Linked DNA regions of Sandaracinus amylolyticus. The protein of the gene in region 1 interacts with the protein of each later gene in a pairwise test. Links are inferred from orthologs where the notes say so. Each region holds a gene or a part of one and is shown on either strand. Other genes may lie near its edges. The genes, in order: def and DB32_RS46915.

Region 1 (3,069 bases):
CGCCGCGCCGCGAGCCGACGGTGCCGCCGCGCGCGTCGGAGCCACCGGGCACCGGCGTGCACTCGCGGCGCGTCAGCTCGATGGCGCCGATGATGCCGGAGCGCGAGTGGCCGGCGGAGGACTCGGTGCTCGGACGCGCGACGCCCGAGGGCGGGCGGCGAGGCGCGCTGGGCGACGGAGGCGCGCTGCGGCTGTTGCTGCGGATCGCGGAGCTGCGGCTCGACGCGCAGGTGACGATCACGCCGTCGAGCGGCGAGGCGCTCGCGATGACGCTCGTCGCGGGCGAGGTGGCGCGCATCGAGACGCCGGTCGCGCGCGGGGCGGCGGCGATCCTGCGACGGCGAGGCGCGGGCGTGGGGCTCGCGGACGACGAGGCGAGCGCGGTGCGAGCGCTCGACGACGCGCAGGAGCGCGGCGCGATCACGCGCTTCGAGCGGGCGCGCGCGATGCGCGAGGCGCACCTCGAGCGGCTGCGCGCGGTCGTGGCGCTCGAGCGCGGATCGTTCGTGCTGACGCGGCTCGAGCCGAACGAGCTGCCGCCGCCGGCGCCGTCTCCGCTGGGCGCGCCGCTGCGGCTGGCGCTGCTCGATGCGGCGCGGCGCGGGCTCGACGCGTCGCGGGCGCGCGCGGTGCTCGGCGGGCTGGTGACGCTGCGGCGGGGGCCGCGCTTCGACGCGCTGGCGATCGAGGGGCTGATCGCGCCCGAGCTGGCCGAGCTGCTGGCGCAGCACGAGGGGGCGTCGCCGGAGCGGCTGGTGGCGGCGGCGCCCGACGAGCCCGGGCTGCACGGCGTGGTGTGCGCGCTGGTCGCGGCGGGCGCGCTGGTGGCGCAGCCGGCGCTCGAGCTCGACGTCGCGCGCGACGAGCACCGCCGCCTGGCGCGACGCCTGATCGAGGAGGCGGCGCGCACCGCGGAGGACGCCGACTACTTCACGATCCTCGGGGTCGCGCACGACGCGACGGCGCGCGATCTCGACCGCGCGCACACGGCGCGGCGCGACCAGCTGCTCGCGCTGGCGCTCGAGGATCTCGACCTCTCGTCGCTCGAGGCGCTGCGCCGCGGCGCCCTCGAGAGCCTGGAGGAGGCGTACCGCGTCCTGTCCGATCCGCGGTGGCGCGAGGCCTACGCCCGCGCCCTGTCGCACACCGAGCGTCTTGCGACCACGGTGGGCGAGCACTAAACCCTTCCGTCCCTTCGGCCAAGAAGCCCCGAGGCCCACGCGATGGCGATCCGCACGATTCTCCACTACCCCGACAAGCGCCTCCGCATCCCGGGCGAGCGTGTGACCGACTTCGGGCCCGAGCTGCAGACGCTCGTGGACGACATGGCCGAGACGATGTACGCGGCCCCCGGCGTGGGCCTCGCGGCGACGCAGATCGGTGTGGCGCTGCGGGTGTTCATCATCGACGTCGCGACCGGCGACGACGAGCCGAGCGATCTCCGGGTGTTCGTGAACCCCGAGATCCTCGAGCGAAACGGGGAGGTCGTCTGGGAGGAGGGCTGCCTCTCGTTCCCCGGCGTGCACGAGGAGATCGACCGCGCCGAGCGCGTGAAGGTGCGCGCGCAGGACCGCAACGGGCAGGTCTTCGAGCTCGAGGCGGACGGGCTGCTCGCGGTGGCGGTCCAGCACGAGAACGACCACCTCGAGGGCAAGCTGATGGTCGACCATCTCGGCATGCTCAAGAAGCGGATGGTCCACCGGCAGATGATGAAGCGCGCCGCCGACGCGGCCGAGTGATGACGCGGCCGCGCGCGCTCTTCTTCGGGACGCCGCAGTTCGCCGTGCCCTGCCTCGATGCGCTGTGCGACGTCGCCGACGTCGTGCGCGTGATCTCGCAGCCGGATCGCCCGGCGGGACGCGGGCTCGCGGAGCAGGCCCCACCGGTGAAGCAGCGCGCAATCGAGCGCGGCATCCCGGTGATGCAGCCGACGAAGGTGAAGCCGCCGGAGCTGGCGGCGGAGCTGAAGGCGCTCGACGTCGAAGTGGCGCTGGTGGTCGCATATGGGCGCATCCTGCCGAAGGGCCTGCTCGAGGCGCCGCGGCGTGGGTGCGTGAACGTGCACGCGTCTCTGCTGCCGAGATGGCGAGGGGCGGCGCCGATCCAGTGGGCCGTCGCGGAGGGCGACGCCGAAAGCGGCGTGTGCCTGATGGAGATGGACGAGGGGCTCGACACCGGTCCGGTGTTCGCGCGCGCGGCCACGCCGATCGGGGCGGACGAGACGGCGGGTGAGCTGGGCCCGCGGCTGAGCGCGATGGGCGCGGAGCTGGTGCGCGCGGCGCTGCCGCGGTGGCTGGCGGGCGAGCTGCGCGCGGAGGCGCAGGACCCGTCGGGTGTGACGCTCGCGCGGCTTCTCACGAAGGAAGACGGCTTCGTCGACCTCGGGTGGAGCGCGCAGCAGGTGCACGATCGCGCGCGCGGGATGCACCCGTGGCCGGGCGCGAGCGCGATGTTGGTCGAGCCGGGGCGCGCGCCGGTGCGGGTGAAGCTGCACCGCACGCGCGTGCTCGAGCGCGAGGGCGTGCACGGCGCGCCGGGCGCGATCGTGGCGGCGGGCGGGAACGGGATCGAGATCGCGTGCGGCACCGGGCGGCTCGCGCTGCTCGAGCTGCAGCTCGAGGGCCGCAAGAAGCTGGGCGCGGCGGAGTTCCTCGCGGGGCGGCGTCTCGCGGAGGGCACGCGGCTGATCCGCGAGGGGAGCGAGCCGTGAAGATCTATACGAAGACCGGCGACGCCGGGCAGACCGGGCTCTTCGGGGGCGATCGGGTGTCGAAGGCGTGCCCGCGCGTCGAGGCGTACGGCGACGTCGACGAGCTGAACAGCGTGCTCGGGATCGTGCGCGCGGAGGGCGCGATCGGCGGGCGCTTCGACGAGCTGATCGCGTCGATCCAGAGCCGGCTTTTCGACCTCGGGGCGGAGCTCGCGAACGAGCGCGGCAAGGACCTCGGGATCCCGCTGGTCGACGAGGACGACGTGGTCGCGATGGAGCACGCGATCGACCACGCGGAGGGCGAGCTGGCGCCGCTGCGCACGTTCGTGCTGCCGGGGGGCTCGAAGCTCGCGGCGCAC
Region 2 (3,262 bases), 3.0 Mb from region 1 along the record:
ACCTGCCGGCCCCGCGCGCCCGCGAGCTCGCGCAGCGCACGCACCTCGGAGCGCTGATCGTACGCCGCCGCGACGAGAGCCTCGCGCTCGCCGGTCACCGGCGGGAGCGGCGCGAGGAGGTCCTCGGCGATCGCGAGCTCCTCGTCGGGATCGACGTGCATCACCGTGCGGAGCGCGGTCGCCGACGTGAGCACCGCGGCCTCGGCGCGCAGCGCTGCGACGCGCGCCGTGGCGACCTGCGCCTGCACGCGCACGAAGTCGACCTGCGCGGACGTGCCCGCGCGCACCATCGCTTCGATGAGCTGCGCCTGGAGCTCCGCCGCGGCGACCGCGGCACGCGCGACCGCGAGCCCACCGCGCGCCCGTGCGAACGCGTAGAACGTCTCGCGCGCGTTCTGCGCGACCTCCGACGACTGCGCGTACACCTGGTGCCGCTGCGCGCGCACCGCGCCCTGCGCGGCTTCGTACGACGGCCAGATCTGCAGGAAGATGTCGGTCACCGGGACCGTCAGCGACCCGCCGAAGCTCCAGTTGTCGAGCAGCACGGGGAACGTGAAGCTCGCCTGCTCGCGCTGCGCCATGATTTGGCCCTGCCAGAGCAGGCGCGCCTCGGGATCGTCGACGCCCATCGCGAGCTGCTCCGCGGCGTCGAGCAGCTCGTCGGTGTTCTCGCCGCCGAACAAGTTCGGCTGCGAGATCGGCGAGAGGCGCGTGTAGCGACCCTCGACCGAGAGCCGCGGGAAGAACGCGATCATCGCGCGATCCGCGCCCGCGCGCGCGGCGCTCAGCTGGGCGCGCACCGACTCGATCGACGGCCCCGTCTCGACGGCGCGACGCGCGGCGTCCTCCGCCGTGATGCCGCGTCCTTCGCCTCGCAAGAACGCCTCGACGTCGATGATCTCGGCCTCGGCAGGTGTCGTCGCGGCGCTCGTCTGCAGCGTCGCGCTGTCGCTGGTCGTCGCCGGCGGCGTCGTCGCGTCCTGCGCGCTCACGAGCATCGCTGGCGCGAGCACCGACGACGCGAGCACGACCGAAGAGAGCGCCGCTCGGAAGGTCACGGCGCGGCTCGGGCTCGTCATGCGGACTCCTGGCTCCCCGCGCGGGCTTTCCGCGCGCCCCGGTTGTGGGCACAAGCTTCCGCGCGCGCAACGACGAACGTGCTGCGCGCCATGACGCGTGCGTTCGCGCGTGGTATGCCGCGCCCCCATGTCCAGGCAGCTCACGGTGGCCGTCCTCGGTGCGACGGGCGCCGTCGGTCGCGAGATGATCCGCATCCTCGAGGAGCGCTCCTTCCCGGTCGCGCGCCTCCTTCCTCTCGCCTCTCCGCGCAGCGCGGGCACGACGGTGCCGTTCCGCGGGACGCAGGTGAAGGTGGAGCCGGTGTCGGCCGATGCGTTCACGGGCGTCGACCTCGCGCTCTTCTCCGCGGGCTCGGGGCCGAGCAAGGAGTGGGGACCGATCGCCGCGAGCAAGGGCGCGCTCGTCGTCGACAATTCGTCGGCGTGGCGGATGGATCCCGAGGTGCCCCTCTGCGTGCCCGAGGTGAACCTCGACGCCGCGCGCAACCCGAAGCGCGGCATCATCGCGAACCCGAACTGCTCGACGATCCAGATGCTCGTCGCGCTCGCGCCGATCCACCGCGCGAACCGCATCCAGCGCATCGTCGTCTCGACGTACCAGGCGATCAGCGGCGCGGGGCACAGCGCGGTCGAGCACTTCCGCGCGCAGTCGCGCGCGTTCGCAGCCGGCGAGCCGATGCCCGCGGGCCCGATCACGAAGCAGCTCGCGGGCAGCCTCCTCATGGAGTGGAAGCGCGACGGCGCGACCGGGTACCAGGAGGAAGAGCTCAAGATGATCCACGAGACGCGCAAGATCTTCGGCGACCCCGACATCCGCGTCTCGCCGACGACGGTGCGCGTGCCCGTGGTCAACGGGCACTCCGAGTCGGTCGCGATCGAGTGCGAGCGCCCGATCACCGCGAAGGAAGCGCGCGCGCTGATGACGGGCGCGCCGGGCGTGCGCGTGGTCGACGACTTCGAGAAGGGCGTGTACCCGACGCCGCTCGACGCGTCCGGGATCGACGACGTCCTCGTCGGGCGCGTCCGCGACGACCTCGGCAACCCGGGCGGCGTGATGATGTGGATCGTCGGCGACAACCTCCGGAAGGGCGCGGCGACGAACGCCGTGCAGATCGCCGAAGGTCTGCTGCTCCGGTGACGCCCTCCCCCCGACCGGCGAAGCCGGATCGAGGGCCACGCTGGTCGCGGGCGACCCGTTGACGAGTTGGCGCGCGCGCTCGGACGTCCTCCCGGTGCGCGTGCCAGAATGACAGCCGCGGAGCCGGCGAGCGGCCGGCAAAACGCGCACGTTGCGCAGTTCGAGGCGCAGGAACGGAACGTGCTCAGCGGCTCCGCAGAGGATCTCGGATTCGAATGAGAACCACACACCGCCTCTGGCTCTCCGCGCTGGTCGCCACGCTCGGTGCGTCATCCGCGTTCGCGTCGCCTGCGCGGGCCCAGACGATGAGCGTCCGCTTCACCGAACAGTTCGGCGGACGCGAGCTCATGACGTTCCTCTACGAAACGCCCGAGGCGACGGGTCAGCCGCTCTCGCTGCGTGAGTGCGAGGAGAACATCGCGATCCCGCTGGAGCTCGCAAACGTCCCGACCGGCACGACGCAGATCGACGTGTGGTTCGGCAGCAGCGCCGACGCGGACTGCCCGACGGCCTCGGTCCGCGCCGACACGACGAACACGTCGTGCGAGTACGTCGCGACGTTCAGCGCGATGGTGCCGACCACCGAGATCGACGCGACGGTGCGGCAGCTGTTCGGCGCGGATGCGTGCGAGACGAGCGCGGACCGCACGTTCTTCTTCTTCGCGAGCACCACGGCGCAGAACACGTCGAAGGACTTCACCACCGCCGAGACCACGACGTTGCGCATCGCGCTCGACGTCGACCCGCCGGGCGCACCGACCATCGACGGCGGGCCGTTCGAGGGCGACGAGTCGATCGAGGTCACCTACGATCTCCCGGAAGGCACGCTCGTCGGCGCGAACGTGTACGTCGATCCGGAAGGCTGCACCGCGGACGGCGAGGTCGATCCCTCGGGCTCGCTGCAGGACGGCGCGGAGCCGCCGACCAGCGGCGGCGATCTCCAGCGCGGTGAGACCGCGACGGTCGACGCGTCGGACCTCGCCTACGACCAGTACGCGGCCGTCGGCATCACCGCCGTCGACCAGGCGCGCAACGAGAGCACGCT

Evidence for each region.
Region 2: the proteins of def (region 1) and DB32_RS46915 interact in binary tests that used the Escherichia coli proteins (3 or more experiments, as listed by UniProt). The link is inferred for Sandaracinus amylolyticus from one-to-one orthologs.

What each region holds. Positions count from the first base shown.
Region 1 is NZ_CP011125.1:1,944,264-1,947,332, reverse strand. The notes cover bases 224-2,981. They hold def (peptide deformylase), read left to right. Parts: upstream 224-1,223; coding sequence 1,224-1,739; downstream 1,740-2,981. Other genes in these bases: DB32_RS08160 (cob(I)yrinic acid a,c-diamide adenosyltransferase), read left to right, coding at 2,707-2,981; fmt (methionyl-tRNA formyltransferase), read left to right, coding at 1,739-2,710; DB32_RS08175 (hypothetical protein), read left to right, coding at 224-1,181. Also shown: more of DB32_RS08175, read left to right, coding at 1-223; more of DB32_RS08160, read left to right, coding at 2,982-3,069. UniProt on the Escherichia coli protein: Removes the formyl group from the N-terminal Met of newly synthesized proteins. Requires at least a dipeptide for an efficient rate of reaction. N-terminal L-methionine is a prerequisite for activity but the enzyme has broad specificity at other positions.
Region 2 is NZ_CP011125.1:4,914,883-4,918,144, forward strand. What follows is about bases 261-3,211. They hold DB32_RS46915 (aspartate-semialdehyde dehydrogenase), read left to right. Parts: upstream 261-1,206; coding sequence 1,207-2,217; downstream 2,218-3,211. Other genes in these bases: DB32_RS45445 (TolC family protein), read right to left, coding at 261-1,079; DB32_RS20885 (hypothetical protein), read left to right, coding at 2,433-3,211. Outside these bases: more of DB32_RS45445, read right to left, coding at 1-260; more of DB32_RS20885, read left to right, coding at 3,212-3,262.